DNA from 3 places in the Lysinibacillus sp. UBA5994 genome. Region 3 is predicted to be linked to each of the others. Evidence: riboswitches for the same ligand, from Rfam matches in the RefSeq annotation. Region 3 holds a riboswitch; each other region holds the start of a gene.

Region 1 (10,022 bases), on a different contig from region 3:
AAAATATTGGTTTTCAGCAGAGGTTAGAAATCATGATTATGTTTTTATTACAATATAGTATCTATTTCAATTGCTTGGAAACATATCATCGCGCTCAAAAAATAATTGGTATCCAACATCAAATGATTAAAGAAGCCAATTTATCAAAAATAGTAAATAACTATATCATGCCACTCGTCGATAAAATACTTAACTTACATGGCAATAGGGATAATTTAGGTAAAAAAATAGTCGATTATATTTATACGCATTTTGATGATCCGCAACTAGATTTGAATTATTTATCAAACATCTTTAACAAAAGCCAAGCAAATTTAAGTATATTAATAAAAAAAAGCATTGATAAAAATTTTATCCACCTATTAAATGAACTTAGAATTAACAAAGCTAAGCAGCTATTAGATTATAGTGATAAAAGAAATAATGAAATTGCTTTATTAGTAGGTTATAGCAATGAAGAATATTTTAGTAAAGTATTTAAAAAATATGTTGGTATGACACCTGCTAAATATCGATCCATAAAAAAATAGAAAGAATGATGTACTGTAGATTCGTTCTTTATAGGCTAAACATGTAGAAAGTAGGAACCAGAAGAGAGTTGACAAATTGTGTGTGTTAAAAGAGCTTGTTAAAAAAATTCTGCAATCTTTAACAATGTTATTTCTCAGACTTTAGTAACTAGTAAATTTTAAATCATGTATATCGATGTTAAATCTATTCTTTTACTTATGTTTGGCATTAGCCATCCCGGTATAGGCTCATCTTTTTTTGAGAATAGTCATTTGAAGGGGCAAAGTGTATTCATTTTAAACTATATTGACTCGCTAACAATATTGGTTTCTATTCAATAGTTATAGGAACTATGTGAAATAGCTCCAAATAAAAATACTTTACTTTAATTGTTTCGTATTGATAGCAAGAAAGCTTTGTAGTAAATTAAAAGAAATTACATAAAAGCAATAGGTGCCCATTAGGGAGAATAGGGAATAAAGTGAAAAGCTTTAGCGGACCCGCCACTGTATAAGGGAATTTCATAGTGTATGCCACTAGCAAATTGCTGGGAAGGTACTATGAGGTGTTGAACTTGAGCCAGGAGACCTGCCTACATGCTTTAGAAGATATAGATGATGGAAAAGTCTGTAGTTTATTTGTCATGACAATAAACTACAGACTTTTTATTTTGTCTTAATGAGAACGAGAGGAGAAATAATCATGCAATTATTACAAGACACGATTCAAAACATTCAGGGGGCTGATATGAAAAGTATGGAGCAAGCTAGAAAGCGGATTGATGCGCTTTGTAAGCCCCCAGGTAGCTTGGGTAAACTAGAATCACTTGCCGTACAGCTCTCTGGTATAACAGGACAATTATATCCGATGGTCGACAAAAAAGTGATGATTGTCTGTGCTGCAGATCATGGTGTTTGCGAGGAAGGTGTAACCACGAATCCACAAGATGTTACGGTCTTTCAAACATTAAATTTTCCTAAGGGGGGTACAGGCGTTTGTGCGATTGCTGGGATTACCAATGCAAAGGTGGTCACAGTAGATGTGGGTGTAAAAGAAGATATTCCACTTGATGCAGGTGTCATTATTCATAAAATTAAATATGGTACAGATAACATGGCACAAGGTCCAGCTATGGCCAAACAAGAAGCCATTCAATCGATAGAAGTAGGAATCCGTGTGGCCACTGAGGAAATCATAAAAGGTGCTGATGTACTTGGGACTGGAGAAATGGGCATCGGCAATACAACACCAAGTGCTGCGATATTAGCTGTTTTGACGGGATGCAACCCTATCGAAGTAACGGGGTTTGGTGCAGGAGTAGGCCAAGGAGGCATTGCCTATAAAGCGGCAGTTATTGAAAAAGCAATTACCTTAAATAAGCCTAATCCAAATGATGTTATTGATGTTCTGGCTAAGGTTGGAGGGTTAGAGATAGGGGCGATGACAGGTATTATTCTTGGCGCTGCTGCCCATCGTAAACCCGTTGTCATTGATGGATTTATTTCGACTATAGCCTCCCTCATTGCTTATAAGCTCGAACCAAAAGTAATCAATTATATCATTCCTTCCCATGCTTCAGAGGAACCAGGGGCAAAAATTGCCGCTGCCTTACTAGGCATTGAACCAATGTTGCACATGAATATGCGTTTAGGCGAAGGTTCTGGAGCAGCCTTAGCCTTTCCTATTTTAGATGCAGCTTGCTCGATGATGAAAAACATGATGACTTTAGAAGAATCAATGCAGTTGTTAAAAAGATAAAAACAATAAAACAGCCAATGACTTAATTTTTGGTCATTGGCTGAATGGTATTTATGCACGATTTAATTTTCGTAATGGCAAGCGCCACTTCATCATATAGGAAAGAATACGTAAAGCTGTAATCACTGCGAATAAAATATAAAGGAAAATGTCCCCTGTAAAAACCTCGAATCCGATTAGCAATCCTGCAAGAGCTGCCCAAACACCATAAACTTCATCACGGAGAACTAATGGTTTTCTTCTAGCTAATAAATCTCGTACAATACCCCCACCTGAACCTGTCAAAACAGCAGCTACAATGACTGCGCTTACTGGCATATCAAGCTTAACAGCATAGAGTGCGCCTTGAATAGCGAATGCTGATAAGCCAATCGCATCTGTGAAGTTACCCCAACGATGCCAATGTTGAATCAGATGATGCGGAAAAATAAAGAATATCGTAATCGCAGCAAGCGCTATTTGAAACATCATATCCTGTCCCCAAAGTGTTGTGACAGGTAGTCCAATGAGTAAATTTCGGATAGCTCCTCCACCAAAAGCAGTCACAATACCAAGTATATATACACCGAATAAATCGTATTCTTCTTCCATGGCAATAATTGCCCCAGAAATAGCAAAGGCAATTGTTCCTATAATACTAAAAACCTCCCAAGCCATCCCTTTCACCCCTTCTATCAATAAATAAACTTTATTAAAAGTTAAAAGACTTTTTACGTAACAGAATCTATGAATTTAATAGCCAAAATCGGTCATTAAATACGCATCTTGAAATGAGTCCGCACATTAGCTTAGCGTAAAATCCTCTTAGAAACAATAGGCAAGTTTTACAGGTGCACATACAAATTGATAAAATGTGATTAAAATAAAGAAAAACATTCGTCAAAAGCGTTCATATACCAGTAGTTGGTTAGGGAATTCTAGAGTGATTGAAGTCAATTTAGATAGTCAATAAATCTTACTGATTGAAATGCGAGACATTGTGAAATGGAGAAGAAAGAATGACGTTTACATCAAATTTATCAACAGAAACGCTATCGTTAGCGGCAAAAGTAGAGGAGCAAGTTCGGCCTTATCATGCCAAGGTAGAAGAAATGGCGTTCTACAATCAGCAGAAGGTGCTAGCAGCTTTCAGAAAGCATCAAGTAAGTGATTATCATTTACACCCATCAAACGGCTATGGCTATGATGATGAGGGGCGGGATAATCTAGAGCGTGTTTATGCGGAAGTATTTGGTGCTGAGGCAGCCATAGTCCGACCGCAAATTATTTCAGGCACACATGCAATCACGCTTAGTCTATTCGGTGTTTTGCGTCCTGGTGATGAGCTGCTTTATATTTCGGGTCAGCCATATGATACATTGCAATCCATTGTCGATGGTGGTGATAAAGATACAGGTTCACTGAAAGATTATAAAATCAGTTATCGACATGTGGATTTACTAGATAATCAGGTCATTGATTGGGCAGGTGTTGAAGAGGCCATTACAGCACAAACCAAAATGATTGCGATTCAGCGTTCAAAAGGCTACGCAACACGTCCATCCTTTACAATTGAAGAAATTGCAGATATGTGTGTAAAGGTACGTAAATTAGCTCCGAAAGCTATTATTTTTGTAGATAACTGCTATGGCGAGTTTGTAGAGGCGCAGGAACCTACAGAGGTCGGGGCTGACTTAATGGCAGGATCGCTCATTAAAAATCCAGGTGGAGGCTTGGCTAAAATTGGTGGCTATATTGCTGGACGCGCAGATTTAGTGGAGAAATGTGCCTATCGTATGACATCTCCAGGTATTGGAGCAGAAGCGGGGGCCACATTAAATACACTAGGTGATTTTTATCAAGGGTTTTTCCTAGCACCACATGCTGTATCGCAAGCACTAAAAGGGGCGATATTTACAGCTGCAATGCTTGAGGAAATCGGCATGAGCACTTCTCCGAGCTATCACGCGAAGCGTACAGATTTAATTCAATCAGTATCGTTCCAAACGGCTCAGCAAATGATTGATTTTTGTCGTGAAATACAAGCGAACTCACCGATAAATGCCCATTATGCTCCTGAACCAGCCTATATGCCAGGCTATGAAGATGATGTCATTATGGCAGCTGGAACATTTATTCAGGGGTCCAGCATTGAGCTAACAGCGGATGGCCCAATACGACCGCCATATACAGCATTTATCCAGGGGGGACTAACATATGAACACGTTAAATTTGCTATTTGCAGTGCGGTTCAAGCTATTCAAAAAGCATAACAAGACAATAGATAAAGCCTAAATATGAATAGTTTTTTACAATTTTTAATCGAATTGAAAAAAATAGTGCCAACCATGTTAGATAACCTTACATGGTTGGTTGACAGTAAAAAAATTTCGTTATATGATAAGCGGGTATTGGAGGAGGACTTAAATGAGTCGTGAAATTAGACGAACTATGCCGTTATTATCGATGAGTATCGTGATGCAATTAACAGAGCTTTCGGCAAGACAAATTCGTTATTATGAAGAACACCATTTAATTGAGCCGCACCGAACAGAAGGCAATCGACGTATGTTTTCACTAAATGACGTCGACACATTGCTTGAGGTTAAAGATTACTTAGAACAGGGTATGAATATGGCGAAGATTAAAAAAATATTTGCTAAAAAGAAAAATCCTGTTGCAACAACTGATGAGCAAGATTTAAGTGATTCAGAATTACGCCAAATTATGCGCGAAGAAATGCGTCAAGCACAGCGCATGCAAAAATCGTCCATCCGAAGAGGGGATTTATCTCGATTCTATTAATAAATAGAGTAGGGTAAACATAAAAGCTAGACAAATTATAGGAGTGTGGAAAACTGTGGGTAAATACACAAAAGAGGACATTAAACGTCTCATCGAAGAAAAAAACGTAAGCTTTATTCGTTTACAATTTACAGATATTCTTGGCACTATCAAAAATGTTGAGATTCCTGTAAGTCAATTAGACAAAGCACTGGAAAATAAAATGATGTTTGATGGCTCATCTATTGAAGGTTTCGTTCGAATCGAAGAATCTGATATGTATTTATATCCTGATCTTGATACTTTCGTAGTATTCCCTTGGACTTCTGAAAAAGGGAAAGTAGCACGTTTTATCTGTGATGTTTACACTGCGAAAGGCGAGCCGTTTGCTGGTGACCCACGTAACAACCTAAAACGTATTCTTAAAAAAATGGAAGAAATGGGCTTCTCAAGCTTCAATTTAGGGCCTGAGCCAGAATTCTTCTTATTCAAATTAGATGCAAAAGGCGAACCAACATTAGAAGTAAATGACCATGGTGGTTATTTCGATTTAGCGCCAACAGACCTTGGTGAAAATTGCCGTCGTGATATCGTGTTAGAGCTAGAAGAAATGGGCTTTGAAATTGAAGCATCACACCATGAGGTAGCTCCAGGACAACACGAAATCGACTTTAAATATGCGGATGCTGTTACTGCATGTGATAACATCCAAACATTCAAATTAGTGGTTAAAACAATCGCTCGTAAACATGGCTTACACGCTACATTTATGCCAAAACCACTATTTGGTGAAGCGGGCTCTGGTATGCACTTTAACGTGTCACTATTTAAAGGCAAAGAAAATGCGTTCTATGATGAATCTACAGAATTAGGTCTTTCTGAAACAGCTATGCAATTCATGGCGGGTGTTCTTGCACACGTACAAGGTTTCACAGCTGTAACAAACCCAACAGTTAACTCTTATAAACGTCTAGTACCAGGTTATGAAGCACCATGTTATGTAGCATGGTCTGCACAAAACCGTTCACCATTAATTCGTATTCCATCTGCACGTGGACTTTCAACTCGTGTTGAAGTACGCTCTGTAGACCCTTCTGCAAACCCATATTTAGCGATGGCTGTTATTTTAGAAGCAGGTCTTGAAGGTATTCGTCAAAGCCTAACACCACCTGCTGCTATTAACCGCAACATCTATGTGATGTCGGAAGAAGAGCGTCAAGCAAATGGTATTGAAAACCTACCTGCAGCACTTGATGATGCACTAACATTACTTGCTAAAGATCAAGTAGCACAGGAAGCATTAGGTGAGCATATTTATGCAAACTTTAAAGAAGCAAAAGAAATCGAGTTCGATATGTACCGTACAACTGTTCATCAATGGGAACGCGATCAATATTTAAAAATGTATTAATCATAAAGATACCGAGTGCCTGATAAAGGGTACTCGGTTTTTTTCTGAACATATTAGGAACGATGGGGTCATATGACAACCCCATCGTTATTTTAGTATTAGCGCATATGTTTATGATGGTGTGGCATATGGCAAGGGTTAGGTGGCATACCGCACATTGTATGTGTTTCACAGCATTCATTCACGACAGATTCTGTGCATGGGAAATAATACTGATGATCAATCATATGTTTGTTCACTGTTGTAACATGTGCAGGTTGTACGTGTGGAACAACTGTATGGATATAATTTGTGCGTACATATTGCTCTGGTGGTAAAAATTGTGGTGGATCATATTGCATTGGCATCATTTGTGGCGGACAGCAGTGTGGACCTTTTGCCGGATGGCGTCTTCGTTGAAACATGTTATTACCTCCTGTTTTGATAAGTTGTAGTTCATTATTAAGATATGAGATATACGTCGATAGGGTCTATTTATTTGCCTATTAATGCATAGGTAAATCTAACAAGTAACTAAAATAGTAGAAAATCTATAATCAATTTGCCTACGTCTTTGAGTGAAATGAAAGCATGACATATTGTTGAAAATGATGATGTCAACGGCAGGAAAAGCAATTTCGCAGGGCGAGGCGTTTTCCGTTCCATCATCGTCCTTTCCAAAGGGCGATGATCCTCCTCCTCGATCATGCTGCAAAACTTCTTTCATGTCTAACAGTAGTGAACAAAATAGCACATATTTTCAAAGTGAAGATAATGAGTCTAACGACCATCCAAATGCTTGGTTTTCTACACGATGAATAGGTTTTTCAAATAACGTTCTTCCTAGCGTCATAATGTAAAATAAATTTTTATTAAAAAAGTATGTTTTTTGAAAAAATAGATATTGTCAATAAAACAATCGTACAGTATACTCTTTAATTGATAATGATTATCGTTGTCGATTATTTCTTAGGAGGAAATGTATGCCAAAATTATCACTGCAAAAAAAGAACTTTTTTGTACTTTTCACACTACTATTAACCTTCGCGTTATTGTTAGTTGGGTGTGGGGAGAAAACATCGAACTCCAGTAGTTCACAAGAGAACGACAAAGCAGAAGAAAGCAACACTGAATCAGAATCTTCTAGTCGTGAGATTACACATGCAATGGGTACTACAACGATTGAAGGCACACCTACAAAAATCGTTACACTATATCAAGGCGCAACAGATGTTGCAGTTGCTATGGGCATTAAACCAGTTGGGGTAGTAGAATCTTGGGCAGAAGCGCCTGTTTATAATTATATGAAGAATGAGCTTGATGGCGTTGCAATTGTAGGACAAGAAACACAACCAAACCTTGAAGAAATTGCAAAGCTTAAACCAGATTTAATTATTGCTTCTAAAGTACGTCATGAAGAAATTTATGATCAGTTATCGCAGATTGCACCAACAGTTGCTCATGAAACGGTTTTCGATTTCAAAGGAACAGCTGAAATGATGGGTCAAGCAATGAATCAAGAAGATAAGGTGAATGAATTACTTGGCGATTGGGATACACGAGTAGCTGATTTCCAAACAAAAATCAAAGAGAAGCTTGGCGATAAATGGCCATTCCATGTTTCTGTTGTCAACTTCAGAGCAGACCATGCTCGTATTTATGTGACAGGTTATGCGGGTTCTATTTTATCTGAGCTTGGATTCCAAGGTCCTAAAAATTTAACAGATGATTCTTTAGAAATTGTGAAGCTAACTGACAAGGAAAGCATCACACAAATGAATGCTGATGTTATTTATATGTTTATGGAAAATGATGAGACAGTGAAAAAAACTTATGAAGATTGGACAAACCATCCACTTTGGAAAGAGCTTGACGCAGTGAAAGCGAATCAAGTTTATCAGGTAGATGAAATTAATTGGAATCTAGCAGGTGGTATTACTAGTGCTAATTTAATGCTAGATGATATTTATGACAAGTTTGAATTAGAAAAATAGTGAATGGAGGATGGGCTGTTAAAAGTGTTAGAGAATACTTGAATAACAGCCCTCTCATTGTAGTGTTTGAGCATAATTGAAACCTACATAAGCTAAATTGTGGATCAAGAAAGTTGGCATAACATGAGAATTATTCTTTCCAGTACACCGATGAAACAAATAGGTTTATTCATCAGCTGTTTGATTCTTTTGCTGGCATTTATATTCAGCATAGCTATTGGTCAAACGTCCATACCTTTTTCGTCAATCTATGATGCTATTTTTCATTTTGATGCTGCTAACAAGGAGCATGTCATTATTCGAACATCTAGATTTACAAGAGCTGTGATCGCTACAGTAGTTGGCGCAAGCCTTGCCATTGCGGGCGCATTAATGCGAGCATTAACAAGAAATCCTTTAGCAGCTCCTGATATTTTAGGTATTAATGCAGGGGCCATATTTTTTATTGTCAGTGCTATTACTCTTTTTTCCGTTCAATCTTTAATGAGCTATATGTGGATTGCCTTTTTAGGGGCAGGTGCAGCGGGGGCGATGGTTTTTTTCCTAGGCTCATTAGGAAGAGATGGGTTAACACCGATAAAAATAGTATTAGCTGGTGCAGCGATTACAGCTCTATTTGTCTCGTTTACGCAGGGGCTTTTAGTCATCGATGAACAAGGTTTACAAAGTGTCCTGTTTTGGTTAGCGGGTTCTGTATCGGGGCGTAGTATTGAAATGCTCGTGCCTGTCCTACCGTTTATTTTAGGAGTGACAGTCGTGGCAATATTTATGGGGCGTTCAATCAATATTTTACAATCAGGAGATGATATTGCCAAAGGATTAGGACAACGAACAATGCTCACGAAAATCACGCTAGGCATAATTATTATCATACTGGCAGGCAGTTCAGTAGCTGTTGCAGGTTCAATAGGCTTTATTGGCTTGATTGTCCCTCATATGGCGATCCAACTTGTTGGCACAGATTATCGCTGGATTATTCCCTACAGTGCCGTATTAGGAGCAATATTGCTACTGTTGGCTGATATTGCGGCAAGATATGTGATTATGCCATTGGAAATGCCGATTGGTGTCATGACTGCCTTAATCGGAGCTCCTTTCTTCATTTATATTGCACGAAAGGGGTTAGCAAAAAATGCCTAATTATGTGTCGGTTCGAACGAAAACTAATCGTATATCTTTTCAAATTGCTAAAAGAACGGCTTGGATTCTACTACTTTTAAGCTTATTATTAGTCCTCATTACGGTTCTTGGTTTATCTGCGGGGAGCGAGTTTATCCATCCTGTCACAGTGGTGAAAGAATTATTAGGCTATGGCAATGGAGATTACGATTTTGTCTTACATACATTAAGGCTCCCGCGTGTGTTGATGGCCTTATTAGTTGGTGCTGCGCTGGGAGTTGCCGGTTTAATTTTACAAGGAATTATCCGTAATCCTCTTGCTGCCCCAGATATTATTGGTATAACGAGCGGAGCATCGATGGGGGCAATTATTTTTATCGTGTACTTTATGGGATCAGTCAGCATTCAATTTTTACCGTTAGCTGCTATATTAGGTGCTGGTATTGTCTCCTTCATCATTTACCTACTATCATGGAGAAAAGGAGTCA
Region 2 (10,022 bases), on a different contig from region 3:
AGCTTGATGTAGATTGCTGTACAGCTTGACGCAACGTTTTAGTAGCAGCAACCATATTCGCTAAAGCTGCAACGGTTTCATCTTCTTTTCTCGTTTTTAAGCCACAATCTGGATTCACCCAGAATTGATAACGGTCCAGCACCTGTAGACTATCTTTCATAATAGCGAGCATTTCATCCTCGCTTGGTACACGAGGGCTATGAATATCATAGACGCCTAAGCCAATTCCTTTTTTATAGGGCTGTACTTGTAGTGAGGTAATAAGTTCCCCATGACTTCGTGATGTTTCTATGGAAATCACATCTGCATCTAGTGCGCTAATTGGTTCGATGAAATCATTAAACTCGCAGTAACACATATGTGTATGGATTTGTGTTTCATCTTTGACACTAGATGTCGCAAGCTTAAAGGAATTGACAGCCCACTCTAAGTAAGCCCCCCATTCCTCCTTTCTAAGCGGTAAACCTTCTCTTAACGCTGGCTCGTCCACTTGAATAATTGATATACCTGCGTTTTCTAGTGCTTCCACCTCTTTACGGAGTGCTAATGCAATTTGATAAGCGACATCTTTACGGGACAAATCATCTCGCACAAAGGACCAATTTAATATTGTTACTGGCCCTGTCAGCATGCCTTTTACAAATCGCTTCGTTAGGCTTTGGGCATAGGCGGATTCTTTTACGGTAATTGGTGAAGCCCATGCAACATCTCCATAAATGATCGGAGGCTTCACACAGCGTGATCCATATGAAACAACCCACGCTTTCTCTGTAAAGGCAAAGCCAGTCAGCTTTTCACCGAAATATTCGACCATATCTGTACGCTCAAATTCACCATGAACAAGTACATCGATATCTAATTCCTCTTGTATGGAGATCCAGCGCTTTGTTTCGTCTTCTAAAAATGTTTCATAGGCTTCATTCGATAATTGTTTCTTTCGCCACGCATTACGATTTCTTTTCACTTCATCTGATTGCGGGAAGCTACCGATTGTAGTTGTTGGAAACAGCGGTAATCCTAAGGCTTGTTGTTGGATCGTTTGTCGCTTCGTAAAATTACTGTGTCGTTCAAAATCTTGCTTTGTCACAGTTTGAACGGCTTGATGAATTAACTTATTTTGGCGGATTGGATGATTTTTTAGAGCCTCAATCGCCTTCATACTTTCTGAAAAATTATGTTGTAAGGAACCATCTTTATCTCGTCTATATTTAGTCAGCCCCGTGATTTCTACGATTTTCTCATCTGCGAAGGCCAGAGACTGCTTTAAAACAGGGTCAAGTTCATTTTCCAGAGAGGTTGTGATTGGAACGTGCTGTAGGTTACTTGATGGTTGAATCCATAGTTCAACAGCATGACTTAGCTGTTCAATGGCTTGAATTGTCGCATTGACCTCCGCCAGGTTTGAACGCCAAATATCACGGCCATTCACTACCCCTATTCCTAATACTTTATCCTGCGGGAAACCAAATTGACGAAGTGACGCCATATTTCCTTTATAGCCATGAACAAAGTCCAAACCGAATCCTTGAACAGGCAATGTACTTAATGCTTCATAGGCACTTAAAGCTTCGAAATAAGTCTGTAGCATTATTTTAGCCTCAGGAACGGCAGTGGCTAACTGGTCATACATTTCTTTCACCAGCTTTATCTCTGCTGGATCAAGTGTTAAGACGAGGGATGGCTCTTCTAGCTGAATCCAAGTGGCACCTGCATCCACTAATTCTTTTAATACCTGCGTATAGAGTGGTAATAAAGCTAATAAGTACTCAACCTGTGTTAATTTGTTGTAGCCTTTCGTTAACTTATAAAATGTATAGGGACCAATTAGTGTCGGCTTCGCAATGATACCGAAAGTTTCCTTCGCCTCTAAAAAGTCGGCTAACACTTTATTTTCTGTTAGTTGTAAGGCTTGTCCCTCATACTCTGGAACAATGTAGTGATAATTTGTATTAAACCATTTCGTCATTTCACTAGCTACGGCTGTTTTGTCTCCTCTTGCTACACTGAAGTAGGTATGAAAATCGACTTTACCACCTTGCCAGTTAAAGCGCTTTGGAACTAAACCAAACATCAAAGCTGTATCTAACATTCTATCGTAAAACGTAAAGTCGCCAACTGTCACCATATCGATTCCAAGTTGCAGCTGCTTGTTTATTCTTGATAAACGGATTTTCTTTAATTTTTCCTCAAAGTCCTCCTCAGAAAGTTCATTACGCCAAAATGCTTCTAGTGCTTTTTTCCATTCGCGTTCCTCCCCTATATAGGGATAACCGATCAATGTACTTGTATAGTTCATGTTTTTAAGCTCCTTTTTTAGAAAAAATAAAAAGCCATTCTCCTATTAGGAAAATGGCTGCATGTTAAAATTAATAATGCTAAAACAATACGAAAAAGTATCTACTTTCGCATAAACGTTATCGCACAGTGCCTATTTGGTCACTTTTCACCACCTATTTCCACGTAGGTATTTGGTGTGTACTAGAAATTGGCAGGTCTCCTGGCTTTCCATCAACACGCCTCACAGCCTTCCCAGTTTCCCCAGTGGCATTTGTGATTTGCTCCGAATTACAGTTGCGGGACAGCGTCGGATTTGCACCGACTTCCCTTTTAAGCCAAACATTCATTTGGCACCAAGTCTTACACAATATTCAATTATGCTCCTACTATAGCACATATTTCAGAATAGTAGAAATTATTTTTCAACTATTATATAAATTATTTCTATAAATATTATAGGAATTATTGTATAGTACTAAATGAAAATAAGGTTACATTGTATTCTGTAAAAAAATTTGTTACTATAAAAAGACAATTATGAGAGGACTGATGAATGGACAATGAAGAACTAAACTATATTTTTATTTGAATTGAATGATTTCAAACACAAAATATAGGGTTAGTCTATCCATTTTTAACTATCAGTTTGCATTTTATTTGTCATGACACAAATGGCAAATCGCATTAATTCAGAGAAAGACTAATCCTTCCAATGCACAATTGGAGGGATTTTTTCTTGCTTTCATAGTTGATTTTGTACCTTTCATTTACCCATAAAGGAGAGGAAAAAATATGAGCGATTCAGAAACTATTGTAACGCATGTAACACTCCGTATAAGTCGTTAATATCCATCTGCTTATACGGAGAAATCAACCATAGATGGATAGACCGACTTTGTATGAAAAGTAAACTGTTGCAATACAAAGGAGGAATTATCATGTCCATGATACAAGTACAAAACCTAACTTTTTCTTATCCAAGCAGCTTTGACAATATTTTTGAGAATGTCAACTTTCAAATCGATACGGATTGGAAACTTGGATTTATCGGTAGAAACGGACGAGGTAAAACAACATTCTTTCAGTTGTTATTAGGAAATTATGAGTATAGCGGAAAAATCATCTCTTCTGTAGACTTCACTTATTTCCCCTATCCAGTTTCTGATCCAAATAAATATACCCATGAAATATTTGAGGAAATTTGTCCTCAGGCAGAAGATTGGGAGTGTCTACGTGAAATAGCTTACCTACATGTAGATGCGGAGGTCATGTATCGTCCTTTTAAAACATTATCCAATGGCGAACAAACAAAGGTGCTGCTTGCTGCGTTGTTTTTGACAGAGGGTCAATTTTTATTAATTGATGAACCAACCAATCACCTAGACACGGATGCACGAAAGACGGTTTCCGATTATCTTCGCAGGAAAAAAGGATTTATTTTAATTTCACATGACAGAAGCTTTTTAGATGGCTGTGTTGACCATATCCTATCGATTAATAGAGCCAATATTGACGTTCAAAGTGGAAACTATTCTTCTTGGAAGTTAAATTTTGATCGTCAGCAGGAACACGAAGAAGTAACCAATCAACGACTGCAAAAAGATATCGACCGGTTAAAACAATCTTCAAAGCGTTCGTCAGGTTGGTCTAATCAAGTGGAAGCCTCCAAAAACGGCACAACCAATTCAGGTTCCAAACTGGACAAAGGCTTTGTTGGACATAAAGCAGCCAAGATGATGAAACGAGCGAAGAACCTGGAATCCAGACAACAAAGAGCTATTGAGGAAAAATCAAAACTGCTAAAAAATGTTGAAAAAACCGAGTCATTGAAAGTAGAGCCATTGGCATATCCATCAAAAGAAATGGTTGTTGTCACGGATGTATCGATTCGGTACGATGACCATATCGTGAATAAGCCTATTAGCTTCAAAGTGGCACAAGGGGATCGAGTTGTTTTAGATGGCAAAAATGGAAGCGGAAAAAGTAGTATGTTAAAACTTATTCTAGGTAATCCCATCCAACATACAGGCTCCATAAAGTTAGCTTCAGGTCTAGTCATTTCCTATGTTCAGCAGGATACATCCCATTTAAAGGGATTGCTATCGGAATTTATTGAAGAGCATGGTATTGATGAGACGTTATTTAAATCAATCCTGCGCAAGATGGATTTTGAGCGTATTCAATTTGAGAAGGATATCTCTCATTATTCTGGTGGGCAAAAGAAAAAGCTGCTGATTGCTAAAAGCTTGTGTGAGAAGGCTCATTTATATATTTGGGATGAACCACTCAATTTTATTGATATCTATTCACGCATGCAGATTGAAGAGCTCATAAAAAGCTCTCATCTCACAATGGTGATTGTTGAGCATGATCAGGCATTTCAACAAACTGTAGCAACGAAAACGATAGCGATGTCATAAAGAGAAGAATCCATTTATGGATTCTTCCTTTTTAATGATATTGAAACCAATGAACCCATTTAGAATTTGTCTCTTTTACGATATATAGCTCACCTAGTGATGCACTTTGCGCTGGCAGTAATCTTGGAAACCTTAATCGAACAAACCAGGAGTGATTAGCCACATTTTCTCCACAGAAGTTCACCGCCATTTTATAGTAATTCTCCTCCATGCCAGTTAATATGGGCATGGGCTTTATCACCTCAATTTGCCACTCCTGATAATCAGGGCTTGAGCCATATACTTTTGGAATGATGTCAGCTAATGCTTGACTAAGCTCGTCTTTGTCTTTCTCCGTTGTTTTCATCAATACATCTGGATTTGGACATTTTAAGCCTTCAGGTTCTGATCCCGAAGTAGCTGTTGGAAATAACAAAAGCATACATAAAAAGGGCATTATTATTTTTTCCATTGTTCAACTCCCTTTCTTTAAAAATGCTCGATAATTTACTGTGATTGGTGCACTCTATAAAGTATCATCCTGCAGAAAGGTCACTATTCCATGAAAAAATTTGCTTATGTTTTAATGGCTATCTTCACTATGTTCATTCTGCCATGTAAGATTTATGCGCAAAGTAAACAAGCTGATGATCAACTAATCAGGGACACATTCATTACAATCCTTAATCCATTTATTGAAAAGGAAATTGATCATTACTACGGCTATCCTAAGCAGTATGGATTGTATGATGTGAAAATTTTAAAAATTGTCAAAGAAAGTTAGTTTAGCTTTAAAGTTAGCGTGGAAGTTACGACCTTTGAGCATGCACATTCCCCACCCTACAGTAAGGAAATCATTACGTTTGAAGTCAGTCCAACTGGTGTCAGTACACTTCGCTATATACATGAGGCAGATGATGTAGAAAAAGCAATAAACGCATTCTATAGGGCAACACTGTTAGATATACAGCAGAGTTTTAAGCTATACTTAGCATCGTATACTTCCTACCGATACGATCAATTGCAATATCAAGCTGAAATTAATAATGATATGAAATCCCTTGCTATGATTGCAGAGGAAATAGTGACCCATATTTTATTTCCTGAGCGAAAGATTCCCTACAAAAATGTCATAGACCCTGTCACTTTTATCAAGGGTAATATAGGTTATATGCTCTTTAAAAGGGCGGATGGTACAAATGTAAGCTATCAGCTGCAAAAGAAAGACGGCACATGGATCGTAACAGATAAAACAAGTAAGCCAGGTAGGAAAATGGAGGATCTGTTACCGTGGTATATATAGAAAAATGAAGCCAACTGATTCCATCAGTTAGGCTTCATTCTTTAAGAGCGTTTGCATCATACTTTTATAATTCCCATGTGAAAATTTTCATGGTTCATATGAAAGACAACCATATCGCCTAATGTTTTCATACCTAAAAAAGGTTCTTTAAGCGGTTCATGTAGATGTCCTGCACAAGCTTGTTCAATAAGAATTGGTTGTTCCTCTAGGAGCATAATGATTTGATCCATTGTTGGCGGTTGCTCAGTCCAGTTATCTGGTTTACTGCCACTAGGAAACATTACATGATAGGATAGGGGCAAATGCCTTTCTTGTGTAACAGCTGGAAAAACGGAATGATCCCAACCAACTAATAGATGACCAGCATTCAAAACGAATATTGTTATGATGTCCAGCGGGTATCTGATCAGCAATATTCTCAGGGATCGTACGTAGAAATTCAACAGTCCAATTACGCCACATTTTCATTTGCATAAATAATTGCGCTTCGTTTATATACTAGCTCCCTTTCTACACGTTTTCAGTTATATTCAATACCATGGATTAAATTAATTTATAGTAAATTACGGTTGCTTCTAATTCTCCATCTGGTGAAATAGTATATTGCGGAATTTTCCCTACTTCTTGATAATCTAATGATTTATATAATTTATTAGAAGGATCCCCTTCTCTCGTATCTAAAACTAGCAAGGAGCGGTTTTCTTGTTTTGCTCGTTCCTCTGCTTGTTGCATCAGCGCTCGTCCAATACCGTTGCGTCTAAAGTTGGGATGTGTCATTAACTTGCAAATTTCAGCACGATGAATGCCATTTGGTTTGCTAGTTAAATGCATTTGAATACTACCTGCAATTTCATTATTTATTTTCGCAATGAACAGTAAGACATCTGACGCTAAGACAGATTGCCAATATTTTATCGCTTGTTCTTGTGTGAGTGGAGGTAAAAAACCTACGGATGCTCCTTCATCTACGACCATAATCAATAATTCAGTAAGCTTCTCCAAATCTTGCTCAATATGGTGAAGCTCAATTATTTCAATCTTTTGCATGCCGAAAGCATCTCCTTTTTATAAAATTATTACCTACTATTAAAACAGAAATTACTTTTCCGAAATCGTTTCTAAACGTTGAGTAAGAACTCGTTGTATTTTCTATAAAATTTTTCTGGCACAGCGAGATCAATTTCAGCTAATTTTGCCTCTATAGATTCAAAGAATTTTATACATTCTTGTTTCCTATTTTGTTGAATTAAGAATTCTAACAATTGAAACATATACTGTTCATTGTATTCGTCTAGCTCTAAAAGCTTTTGTAGGCAATTATACTTTAATAAAGTGTGGGCAACGTCTGTACGTGCAATATACTGTTCAAGCACATGTAATACAGATTGCTTTAAGCGGAGCCTGATTTGATTAACCCATAAATACTCCTCATCTATTAAAAAATCACCCTCATAGCAATTCAATAACTGCTGAATGGATTTCTCATCATGTTGATCCTGCTCCAATAGTTGATTCAGCTCATCATAATCAGTTTGAATTTCCGCATTTAATTTATAGTGATTATTGACCAAGAGTATGGGATCTTGAATACCATTGTCCTTTAATATCTTTCTTAAATGATAAATAGTTGTATGTAAATTACTAGCTGCCTTTTCAAAGTTCAAATCTGGCCACAATTCCTCTAAAAGAACTGCATTTAACATAGGCCGTTTTTGGTGAAATAGTAAATATAAAAATAGTTCACGTACTTTTCTTGTTCGCCACTTAATCACATTATGTTGAACATCCAGTAGATAAAAGCTGCCTAATGTATGCGCATATAATGAGTTTTTCTTCTCATCCCTCGGCGCCACCGTCACGACCATTTTTTTCTGTGCTTTTGTTAACGCATTAATCAGTCGTTTTTCCTGTACTGGCTTTAATAAATAATCTGTTGCCTCAACTTCAAAAGCCTCCACGGCAAATTGTGTATGAGCTGTAACAAAAATGATTTGTAAGGATGGTTGCTTGTGTAGGAGATGCTTTGCAAGTTGCATACCGTGTGTGTCAATCATTTCAATATCTAAAAACACTACATCAATTATTTCTTTTTCAAGAAACTGGAGGGCCTCAGTTGGATTTGTAAATGTTCCCTTAATGTTAATCTGAAATTGGGCAAGTTGTTTAACCATAATAGATAAAACATCAATGGCCAATTTTTCATCATCAACGATCATTATATTCATGTGACACCACCCTCTGGTAATAAAATGACAATTGTTGTTCCCTTTCCTTCTTCGCTGTAAATTCGTAAACTAGCATTTTTTATTAATTTAAATTTCTTTAATGGATTCATAAAGCCAATTCTTGTACTTTCTTCATTTAGCAATTGGTGCAATTTTTCTTCTGAAATTCCTACACCATTATCATAGATTTTAATTCTTACAAATTGTCCCTCTCTCTGTAGGCTTAATTCTATGGTCCCTCCCTCTACTTTCTTAGAGATCCCATGGAACACTGCGTTTTCAATTAAAGGTTGAATGGACAATGCAGGGATTCCTAATTGTATCGATTCGTCAATATCATATTTAATACGTAAACGATCTCCAAAGCGCATTTTTTCAATTGATAAATAGGCTTTTACAAGCTCCATCTCCTCATCAATGGGGACAATGCTATTTCGATAATGAACATTCAGTTTTGCACGGAAATAAGTGGCTAAACAATAAAGAGCTTCACGTGTGTTTTCCATATCTGTATAACTTAAACCAATAATCGTATTAAGTGTGTTATATACAAAATGTGGTGTGACCTGTGAATATAAATAGTTCATTTCTACTTCGATTGCATCGATTGATGATTGTCGAACAGCCAATAAAGATTCAATACGAATAAAAAGTTCATCGGTAGAAATCGGCTTTTGTAGATAATCATTCGCCCCTACTTTTAACGTTTGCAGTAAGTCAGATTGCTTCATAACTGTAGTTAAGATAATTATTGGTAGTTCCAGCATATCATATTGTTTACGTACACGTTTACATAACTCATAACCCGACATGCCATTCATCATTAGGTCGATTAACATACAATCTACATGATTGGTTTTAATATAATCGATCGCATCAAAGCCGTTATCTAAGGCGATCACTGTATATCCCTTTAAACTTAGTGCTTCCGTTAAAGTTTTTATATTGACATGGTTGTCATCTACCACCAGTATTTTTTTATCACTTCCTTTATGAATAAGGGGCAGTCGAAGCTGTATTTCTGTATCTGTATGTGATGTAATGGTAGCTTGTTCATTACTTACGTTTTCTAGTGTTGAGAGGGGCATTGTAAATGTAAATGTTGTCCCTTCCCCTACAGTGCTTGTCACATAAATGTTACCATTTAATTTTTCAACAATATTTTTAGTGATACTTAGTCCCAAACCTAGCCCTTCTTTATTATGATGATTGTTTCCTTGATAAAAGGCGTTAAAAATACGATCTAATTCTTGTGTCGGAATTCCACAGCCTGTATCACTTACTTGGATGACCATCTGCTCCTGTTCAACATGCGCAGTGACTGTGATTGTTCCATTTTGTGTAAATTTAATAGCATTATGCAGCAAATTATATAAAGTTTGTTTAAAGCGTAATTCATCAGTGTAGATCTTTGGCAAATCTAAGTTTATCTCTGCTGTTACCCTTACTTGACTATTTTTGGGCATAAGACTACGAATTTCGGCTACTACCTCATGTATAACAGATAGAGATACACTGCGTAGACTAATCCTTACTTCTCCTGTCATTTGATTAGAAGAAAACAATAAATCTTCTACTAAATGACCTATGCGCTGTGTAACGCTGTGAATTAGAATAACTTGTTCCTGTTGAGATCGTTTTAATGGTCCTTGAGCACCTTCCATTAAGGATCTGGATATATTTAATATTCCGTTTAGGGGGGCACGGAGTTCATGCGAAGTTTTCAGAAGAAATTCATTCTTCATTTGATTATGTTCAAGCAATTCTTCTGACAATGCTGCTATTTTTAAAACAGCTTGATTGGCACGATAATTTAAT
Region 3 (10,022 bases):
ATTTGTGTCTAGTGCCTATTTTATTGGGGGAACATTTAGGCTATGAGGTCACTATTGTCACGACAGAAATGAATGAAGCTCTACTTCAACAAGTCTTTCCCACTGTAAAATTTGAGTCTGTACCATTTGAAGATGATTATGTGGTGAATATGAATGCTTATTTAGCCCAGCATGCAAGGGACATCGACATTGCCTTTGCTATTGGACCCTATCCATCCTATTTAGCTATTTTGAAAACCTATAAGCATTTTAATCCAAATGGCAAAATTTATATGAAATTAGATGTTAATCGATTTTGGCTAAATCGATTAAAAACCTATCCCTATTTTTTAGAGTTGTTGCAGCTTTGTGATCTCCTTACCTCTGAATGCATATCTATTCAAACAGCAATCAAAGACTTTTCACAATTGGATGTTAAACATATACCCAATGGTTTTTATGAACATTTCCCCACAGAGCCAGTGCCGTTTCACGAGAAAGAAAATAGAATTCTAACAGTTGGGCGATTGGATGCACCAGAGAAGCAAACAATTTTGACAGTCAAGGCATTTTTAGCAGCACAACTGCCAGATTGGGAGCTTCGTTTAGTAGGGCCGATGTCAGTCTCATTTCAAGAAGAGCTGAGACTATTACTAGATAGTCATCCGTTTGCCGCTCAAGTAACGATGGTAGGACCTATTGTTGATAAGGTCCAGCTAGAAGAGGAGTATCGTAAGGCTAAAATTTTTTGCTTAACGTCTTTAGTCGAATGTTATGCCCATGTCTTTGCGGAGGCAGCTAAAAATGGTTGCTATATCGTGACAACAGATGTGGATGGTGCTGCTGATATTACACAACAACAGCGTTTTGGTACAATCCATCCTACACATGATTGGGAGGCGATAGGTCAGACATTGCAACAAGTTGCAGCACACGAATCATTATTGGCAGATACTTGTGTCCAGCTTCAAGCATTTGCCCGCAAGGAATTAAATTGGAGGCAGATCGTCAAGAAGGTTGCCAATTATTTAGGTGAATAAAAGTGAATCTTTTCTGGATTGAGAGGAGTATTCTTTTCTTTATACCAGTATTTCCTATATAATAAAAACTAGTTTTATAAAGCTAGACAATCATGGGTAGACACAAGGGGAGACTAGAATGGAAATACTACAAGCAACAATGGGTGAACTAGAGGACTTAGCAAAACTGTTTGATGAATATCGTCAATTTTATGGAATTGAGTCAGATATAAGCAGTGCCAAGGCATTTTTACAATTACGATTGGCCTTGAAAGAATCCGTCATTTTTATCGCGCTGATGGATGACAAGATAATTGGATTTACACAATTATATCCAACATTTTCGTCCATTGCTTTACAGCGAGCCTATATTTTAAATGATATTTATGTAACAGAAGATGCTAGAGGCCTAGGGGTGGGCAAGGCATTGATGGAAAAGGTATTTCATTATTGCGAGCAACAGTATGCTCGCTATGTCACGTTACAAACGGCGGCTGATAATGTAAATGCACGTAAGCTTTATGAAAAGCTACAAATGAAGCAAGATGAATATTGTAATTATGTTAAATATTTTATGTAAGCCGAAGTGGTGAATCTCATCGTTGGATGAAAATGCTTCTTTCAGATCATAAATATCCCCTAGATCGTTTTGATCTAGGGGATATTTTTAATTCTAACTATTTTATTTCAAGCGTATAGGGTTGTGTGCTAGCTTTGCCATCAAACTCACTTACTTCAATATAGTATTTGCCTGCATCCAGCTCCACCGTACCAACCTCGGCATCACCAACACCGTAAAGATCGAATGTTTTGACGGTTTTTCCGTTTGCATCTAACACTCGAATAACACCATCCAACGCTTTTTCTGTTTGGAGTGAGAAGAAGACTTCGCGTTTCTGATCGTTATTCCATTCAAAATAGTCTTTATCACCAAATGGTATACCTGCATTTAAATATTGCGTTGCAACCCATTTCTCATCCTTTTTCACAAGAACAGATGGCTTGCTAGGTACTCCATTTACTAATTTTGAATCCGCATCTTCATCCACATGCTTATGATCAAACAATGTTAATGTATAAGGCTGAATCGATACTTGGCCAAGCCCCATGCTGTTGACTAGAATAAAATAGCCTCGATCCTTCTTCGCCTTAAACGATGTATTTACATCGTTTGTACCCATCATTCCAAGTAACATTTCAAGAATATTATCACCTAAGCCAAATGGAATTTCTGTCTCCATTTCTTTGGCATCAATCTTCATATTGCCGTTCGTATCTTCGATAATAGCTCCTGCAAATTTCAAGTCTTTTTGCAGTTCTTTAGGTAGCTGAGCCAATTGTTCATTAGTAAAAGGAACTGAAGAAAGAAGCAGACTCATGACCTCATCATTGCCTTGTTGCTTATAGTAGTAATAATCTACATCATCTTGATAAATCAGGTGGTCTCTATAAGTAGTACCTGGTTGAATTTTTAGCGCTTTTGCTTCCTCATGATTGTTTGGATTGTACTCTGCTGGAATATCGCCTATTTTCTTTGTTTTCAATGTATAAGGCTCAGCAGATCGTTCTCCAGCATTGACAACGGCTACCACGTATGTTTTGTCCTTTTTCAATGGTATGACCTTTGCATCGTCTTCGTTACCAGCTGAACCAAGTAGTAATGCCAGTATACCAAGGTCATTAGTTAAGGAAGAAACGGGAATTAATTCTTTTGTTTCTTCATCATATTCAAACACTGTACCTGTCGGCATTTGGTTCATGCCTTTCAAAAAGCTGAAGCTATAAAGGGCGTCTTCCTTCGCTTTAAATAAGAAATAATCCTCATCATAATCTGTTTGGAAATAAGCTTTTTGATCGTCACCTATTTCAAAGCGGATTGCCTGCTTAATGATAGGGTCAACATTTTCTAGGTTGCCTGAAGCCGTAGGATTCAATAACATACTCATCAGGCTGTCAATTTCATTACGTTTTTTTATGTTGTTTTCTATAAGCGGTAATTGGCTCTCTGGAACATTTTCTTCGATCATGGCTTCATCTACAGGTAGACCATCCTCATCAGGTGGGAGGGAAACTACTTCACCTTTTAATGTGTAAGGGATCATCGATTCACTGATCGTTTCTTCTTTTTCGATGCCGCCACTAAAGAACATCTCCATAGAAAACTCGCTATTACTTTCATTAGATACACTTAAAACGTACTCTTGATCTGGAACAGCGTCGATAATCATACGAACCGGTTCACCTTTTGCTGTACCATAAGCGGTCTGCATTGGATAGGCTTCTTCTTCACCTTCATCATTTTCAGCTTGATCGATTTCTTCTGGTGGCACAGGATTAAAGTCATCTTTTAGATAAAGCTCCATAGAGGCAGTGACACCAGGAATTCCCGATAGATCAAATTGTAACGTCGTCGGTTTTTTGACAGAGAACGTGAAGTAATCTTGATCTTGTTGTTGATCTTTTGACAGTAATGTATAGTTTTTACCTGCTGTACTATATGGGAACTTTTTAATAGGCTCCATCGTAGACTTGTCTATTGTATCAATTGGCAAGTCCTTCGTCGTTTGTGCTGTAAAAATGTAAGTAGATTTGCCTTTTAAACTATAGCTTCCATTATGATCTTTGACACCAATAACAAGCGTTCCCTTTTGATCTGCTTTAAATAGATAACCTTCTTTTTTTCCTACGCGAACATCATTGACATGGATAGGCTCTACATCTCCAATCCCGCTATTTGGGTAGAAATATAAATCAAAGGCATAGTCGTATTTGTCAGCGCCTTTTAATGTTAATTGAGCATATTCATTTTCTTCTAAATCGACTTTATACCATTTCTTTTCGTCTTGCTGTTCAAAAGCACCCTGTTCTGTATTTAGCTTATTTTTAGCAAGGATCTTGGCGTTCTTAATACGATCTTCCTTTGTCTCTGAATAATGCTTAGGCAATTTATTTAAATCAAATTGTAATGCTTTTACAGGATCGACTAATCCGTGACCATAAGTAAGATCATAGCCTTTCTCGCCCAAATCTTGTGCGGTCATTTCTAAAATCGCTTCTATTTGATGCGGTTTTAAAGATGGGTCTTTGGATTTAAGAAGAGAGGCGATACCTGCCACGACAGGAGAGGCCATGGATGTTCCACTAAACTTGACAAAAGATGATCCTTTCTTCGCATCATGAACGGTACTATAAATGTCTTCACCTGGTGCAACAATATCCACAGATGGTCCGTAATTGGAGTAGCTTGATAGTTTGTTGCGTTCGTTTGTTGAACCAACACTAATGACACCTTCGAAAGAAGCAGGGAAGGAATATTCATCTGTCGATTCATTTCCTGCGGCCGCCACAATTGTAATCCCACTATCAATCGCCTTCTGAACGGCTTCCTTCATCAGGGGAGATTCACCATAGCCTCCTAGACTCATATTAATGACGTCAACGCCCTGCTCAATTGCATAAAGAATACCCTGTGCAATGATGAAATCATTAGCACCTTCTTTGCCGTTAAATACATCAATTGGCAGTAACTTTGCATTCGGATTAATCCCATGCCCACCTACGCCATTATCTTTTGCTGCGGCGATAATACCTGCCACATGTGTTCCGTGATCGCCTGAATAGGTAGTATTAGCAGGTGCTGCTGCATTATAGGGTGGGAGTACTTGTGACTTTAGATCGGGGTGTTTAAAATCTACACCAGAATCAATGACAGCAACTGTGACATCATGGTTGCCTGCTAATTCTAGTGCCTTATCCATTTGCAGTAAGTTTAAATGATACATCTCTTGTTTTTTAGGATCAGCTTCTTTATTAAAAGAATGATAGATGTAACTAGGAGATACACTTGATATTCCGTTTTGCTTTAAATAGTAAGAGACGGCTTTTTCGATCGATACGCCTTTATTTAGTTGTACAACATCATACCCTAATGAAGGAATGGAGCGGATGACCTTGGAGCCAATTTTTTTATGTACGTTTTTATCAAGACCTGAATGCTTGATAACAATTGTATCCTTACTCATCCATTTTTCTTCATTCTTCTCTGTTTGTTTCGCACTGTTTGCCAGCATGTTTTTCGCTTTATGCTGAGGTGCCTCAGCAAAGGCAGAAGCAGCAGGAACCATGAGTGCAGCAGATGCTACAACAGCGACTGATTTTTTATACCAACTTTTCAATTGTTATCTCTCCTTGGTGTTATAAATTAAATCTCGACTATATTAATACGGACAAATATTAGAAAAGTTTCGTAATGGAGGAAAATTTTTCTTTGCTATTTTAATTTTTGGTAGGTATAACGAAAAAACCTAGCATTGTTAAAAGCTTTAGATCTGTTCTATTAATTGTTGTAGCTCCTGCTTGGAACGAGGGATGTTGATATTTTCCTGCAATAGCTTCTTTTTTTGCAAAGCTATGACCATTTCAAAAATCCATGGACGTTCAAGATGCGCGCGATGTAACAATTCGTCTTCATAAAACAAGGTGATTGGATCACCGTTATAAATAATTTTTCCAGCCTCCATAACAATGATTAGATCGGCCCATTCATAGGCGAGAGGTATGTCATGGGTTGCTAGTAAAATGGTTCTCTCACCATCATCTAAATTGGCTAAGTATTGTAATACTTGTGTAGCATAATAATTATCAAGACCTGCTGTTGGTTCATCTAACAAAAGGACAGAGGGCTCCATCGCTAAAACACCTGCCATTGCTACACGTTTTTTCTGACCTACGCTTAAAAAATGAATGGGTTTATCAAGCAAATCTTCCACTTCGGTTTGCGCAACGGCCCATGCTATTTTTTCTTCCGTTTTTTCAGTAGACCAGCCGAGATTCAATGGGCCAAATGCTATATCTTGCTTGACGGTCCCTGAAAAAAGCTGATGATCTGCATTCTGAAAAACAATGCCGACTTTTTGGCGTAGGGCCTTTAAAGCTTTTCGACTATATTCCAGATCGTTGCCTTCGAATACAATCGTTCCAGCTGTAGGTTTTAAAATACCGTTAAGATGCTGAAATAAAGTCGATTTTCCTGCGCCATTATGTCCGAGTATGGCGATTTTTTTACCTTTTGGAATGTCTAATGTAATATCTGACAACGCCTTCGTACCATCCGCATAGGCATAAGATAATTGGTTGAGTTCAAAATAAAATGCTGTCATGTAAAATACCCTCCATATACGATGAGGACTAGTAAAATAGCTGCCATGCCTAGCCAATTTTTCTTGCTATAAGAGCCCATCTCTTGCCAGTAGACGGCCTCGCCTCCACGTGATTGCATGGCATTGTTGAGCTCTCGGCTACGCTGAAACATTTCCACAAATAATGCCACAATAAGCATGGAGACAGAGCGTAGCCATTGCATCGGTGAATGATAGCCAAGACGTGCTTGCTGGGCGAGATGTATATTTTGCATGCTTTCTAAAAACATAAAAATAAAACGATAGATTAGTTCGACGAGCTCCACTAATAAAGAGGGGAGTCGCCATTGTCGTAGCACATAACATATTCCTTGTACGGAAGTGGTTAGAATTAAAAAGTATAAACAACTAATGCTACCAAGGACAATAAAGAACAGCTGTTGCGCTGCTAACACACTTGCATTCCCAATAAAGACAGTCCAATTCCTAAATGTAAACGACCAAATATGGGCAGGGAGTGTATTCGTTGATGATGTAAAGGAAAGTAAAATAGATACGAGACTTGTTAATAAGAAAAAGCTAGGTAGCAATAATAATTTGCCGTAGTATGCAAGCGGAATTTTTGCACCTAAAATGATAAAAGCACTCATTACAAAAAATGTAATGAGTGAAAGTCGTTCATCTCTCATGATGAGCGTTATGAGAAGTAGTCCAAGTGAAAATATCATTTTTTCTAGCGGATGAACGGACGCTAGCTTATTCAGATAGGCATACTTATCAATGAGTAACATAATGGTTAACCTTCTTTGTGTTTGCCACGCATATAGCCGATGAAGTAGCCAATAAAGCCAGCTCCTATAGCTGCCTGTAGCACGAATAATAAGCTTTCGATTTCACCACTTGGTGGCTCCCATAGACTTTCAAACCATGGTTCATATTCCGCATTAATTTCACCAATAGCTGCTTCTGCTTCTCCATCAGCACCACCAAATTCAGCACCTTTTTGTATGAATAAGGGAATGATGGCTAACAACACAACAATTGCTAATAACAATAAATTTTTTTTCATTTGTTAATGTGCCTCCTTTGTTGAGAAAACACGTAACGTTTTTAATTCGCTAACATTGTATTTTTTCAAGAAATTCATCACAATGACCGTTAAAATTCCTTCACTCACTGCTAAAGGAATTTGAGTTAAGGCAAAAATACCTGCAAACTTTGTAAAGGATGCCATAAAGCCTCCAACCTCTGAAGGAAAGGCTAGTGCTAGTTGTACAGAAGTCACAATGTATGTACCTAAATCACCAAGCATAGCTGCAAAGAATATGGCTAGTGAAAATGACAACCCTACTTTTTGAGCCCCTTTAAAGACAAAGTAAGCAATAAAAGGACCAACAATAGCCATAGAAAAGGCATTAGCCCCTAAAGTTGTAATTCCTCCATGAGCTAATAATAAAGATTGAAATAATAAAACGATTGTTCCAATTACACTCATTGCTAGAGGGCCAAAGAGTACTGTCCCAAGTCCTACACCAGTTGGGTGAGAGCAACTACCTGTAACTGAAGGGATTTTTAGGGCGGATAGCACAAAGGCAAAGGCTCCTGAAAGCCCCAAAAGCATTTTGGTTTCAGGATTTTCATCAATGGTTTTTCGAATAGAACGCAATCCTAGAATGATAAATGGGATAGAGATCACCCACCAAAAAATAGCCCATTCGATTGGTAAAAAACCTTCCATGATATGCATGGCAAAGGCACGTTTTGGCACGATTAAAAAGGCCAGTAAAAAATAACTAAGTTTCCACCATGATAATTTCAAAAAGCTTTCCTCCTAACTAATTAATAGATTTTTAGAATATTGCGTGCGTAATTAAAAAAAGCACTTCTCCTTAGGTGGAAAAGTGCATAGCTAAAAAAGCAAATAACAGTCTCATCTGCTAAGCCGCACACCTATCCTCGTAGGTTGAAACGATCACTTATTTTTCGGCAGGTCTCCTGGCTCTAGTTCAATGCTTTATAGGTCTTCCCATCCGTTGGACAGTGACATATTCTATAAAGCTCCCTATTACAGTGGCGGGACCGCGCCGGACTCAAACCGGCTTCCCTTTTAAGCAAAATGACAAGCACTTTGCACCGAAAAACATTCAAATTGTGAGATTTCACGACAAAGTGTAACATGAATTTCCATAAATATGCTATACCTTTTATGAAATTTTTTAAATTAAAGGTCAACGGTGAATATTCTGATAAAATTTTGTGCGCAAATTATATAGATTGTATAAATTTCATACCTAGTTCCATTCAAAATTGATAAATTTGTCATAAATTTTTAAAGAAATATTGAAATTTTAAAATAATAAGATATGATAAAGACAGTTTTCTATTTAAAATTCTACTAAAAATTTCATATAAAACGTCAATAAGTGCTCGAATAGCTCGAGATAATAGGGAAATTGGTGAAAATCCAATACAGCCCCCGCTACTGTAATAGCTGATGAAATCGCAAAGCCACTGGTGCAAACTTGGGAAGGTGCGACAGTAAAATGAAGCTTAAGTCAGGAAACCTGCTTATTTGATTGTGCATGCAAACTTTTCGGAGGGAGAAGTTGAAGCGAAAGCGGGTACCTGTATTTCATTCTATTCGTTTTTATTTGGCTTCTACAAAACCTTTACTCTTCGTTATAGAGTAAAGGTTTTTCTTTTTCCAAAAAGCAAATGAGGGGAGACAGAAGATGACAACTTGGAATTTAGAGGGGATGAAAACACATCTCTTTATTTGCAATGGCAGTAGCTGCATGAAAAAGGATGGGGAGGAAATTACCTTAGCCATTCGAGATGAGATACAGCGGCAAGCACTCGATCAGGAAATACATACGACAAGAACGCGCTGTAATGGACGCTGCAAGGATGCTTGTGTGGTAATCGCTTATCCTCAAGGAAACTGGTATCGTGTGCCATCAACAGAGCATGCTAGAACACTAGTACAAGATTTACATCATGAATCCTTATACAACGAACATGTCTTTACACTTCGTGAAGGTACATTACAGCGTACTGCTCAAACAACTGCCATTAAAGGGATCGAAAAGGTGAAAGAGGGGTAACAACATGGCGCAAAAAGGAAAAATTTTCGTAGTAGGCTTTGGACCTGGAGATTTTAAGCATATTACGACACGTGCAGTAGAGGCTTTACAACAAAGTGATATGATTATAGGCTATAAAACCTATGTAGAGCTGATTCAAGATTTAGTAAGTGCAAAATCGATTGTTAGTACAGGCATGACAGAAGAAGTGTCGCGTGCACAGGAAGCCGTTCGTCAAGCTGAAGCAGGGAGCATCGTCTCAGTAATTTCGAGTGGTGATGCAGGCGTCTATGGCATGGCAGGATTAGTCTATGAGGTGTTAATTGAGCTAGGCTGGACAGAAGCAACAGGAATTGAAGTTGAAATTGTTCCTGGGATTTCTGCGATTAATTCATGCGCTAGCATACTTGGTGCACCTATTATGCACGATGCTTGTACAATCAGTTTGAGTGACCATCTAACACCTTGGAATTTAATTGCAAAGCGTGTCGAGGCAGCTGCAATGGCGGACTTTGTCATTGCTTTATACAATCCTAAAAGTGGACGTCGAACAAGACAAATTGTCGAGGCTCAACGAATACTCTTAGAATATCGTTCGCCAGACACACCAGTAGGGCTTGTGAAAAGTGCCTATCGAGAGCGTCAAGAAGTGACCATGACAACACTAGCAGAAATGCTAGAACATGATATTGGTATGTTGACAACTGTCATTATCGGGAATTCGTCAACATTTTTCTATGACAATAAGATGATTACGCCCCGCGGTTACCAACGTAAATATACCCTGGGTGAAGAGAAACAGC

What was found. Region 3 has a riboswitch for cobalamin ahead of B3D98_RS16965 (energy-coupling factor ABC transporter permease). Riboswitches for the same ligand answer to the same signal wherever they lie in the genome.
Region 1: it holds a riboswitch for cobalamin, as region 3 does, so the genes downstream of both, cobT (nicotinate-nucleotide--dimethylbenzimidazole phosphoribosyltransferase) here and B3D98_RS16965 (energy-coupling factor ABC transporter permease) in region 3, are expected to answer to the same signal.
Region 2: it holds a riboswitch for cobalamin, as region 3 does, so the genes downstream of both, metE (5-methyltetrahydropteroyltriglutamate--homocysteine S-methyltransferase) here and B3D98_RS16965 (energy-coupling factor ABC transporter permease) in region 3, are expected to answer to the same signal.

The regions. Positions count from the first base shown of each region.
Region 1 covers NZ_DJAU01000050.1:68,019-78,040, forward strand. The annotation lists gene B3D98_RS15310 (response regulator) at 1-530, shown strand, start outside; cobalamin riboswitch at 945-1,120, shown strand; gene cobT (nicotinate-nucleotide--dimethylbenzimidazole phosphoribosyltransferase) at 1,213-2,268, shown strand; gene B3D98_RS15320 (trimeric intracellular cation channel family protein) at 2,320-2,925, opposite strand; gene B3D98_RS15325 (aminotransferase class I/II-fold pyridoxal phosphate-dependent enzyme) at 3,267-4,520, shown strand; gene B3D98_RS15330 (MerR family transcriptional regulator) at 4,675-5,052, shown strand; gene glnA (type I glutamate--ammonia ligase) at 5,108-6,442, shown strand; gene B3D98_RS15340 (CotD family spore coat protein) at 6,541-6,846, opposite strand; gene B3D98_RS15345 (ABC transporter substrate-binding protein) at 7,405-8,415, shown strand; gene B3D98_RS15350 (FecCD family ABC transporter permease) at 8,539-9,555, shown strand; gene B3D98_RS15355 (FecCD family ABC transporter permease) at 9,548-10,022, shown strand, end outside.
Region 2 covers NZ_DJAU01000026.1:140,646-150,667, forward strand. The annotation lists gene metE (5-methyltetrahydropteroyltriglutamate--homocysteine S-methyltransferase) at 1-2,296, opposite strand, end outside; cobalamin riboswitch at 2,471-2,650, opposite strand; gene B3D98_RS08835 (Lsa family ABC-F type ribosomal protection protein) at 3,216-4,697, shown strand; gene B3D98_RS08840 (hypothetical protein) at 4,729-5,148, opposite strand; partial or broken gene B3D98_RS08845 (DUF3888 domain-containing protein) at 5,278-5,979, shown strand; gene B3D98_RS08850 (DinB family protein) at 6,036-6,350, opposite strand; gene B3D98_RS08855 (GNAT family N-acetyltransferase) at 6,523-7,026, opposite strand; gene B3D98_RS08860 (response regulator) at 7,098-8,204, opposite strand; gene B3D98_RS08865 (ATP-binding protein) at 8,201-10,022, opposite strand, start outside.
Region 3 covers NZ_DJAU01000056.1:137,161-147,182, forward strand. The annotation lists gene B3D98_RS16935 (glycosyltransferase) at 1-1,019, shown strand, start outside; gene B3D98_RS16940 (GNAT family N-acetyltransferase) at 1,138-1,578, shown strand; gene B3D98_RS16945 (S8 family serine peptidase) at 1,676-5,173, opposite strand; gene B3D98_RS16950 (energy-coupling factor ABC transporter ATP-binding protein) at 5,321-6,157, opposite strand; gene cbiQ (cobalt ECF transporter T component CbiQ) at 6,154-6,927, opposite strand; gene B3D98_RS16960 (energy-coupling factor ABC transporter substrate-binding protein) at 6,933-7,205, opposite strand; gene B3D98_RS16965 (energy-coupling factor ABC transporter permease) at 7,209-7,955, opposite strand; cobalamin riboswitch at 8,105-8,289, opposite strand; cobalamin riboswitch at 8,541-8,722, shown strand; gene B3D98_RS16970 ((2Fe-2S) ferredoxin domain-containing protein) at 8,869-9,240, shown strand; gene cobJ (precorrin-3B C(17)-methyltransferase) at 9,245-10,022, shown strand, end outside.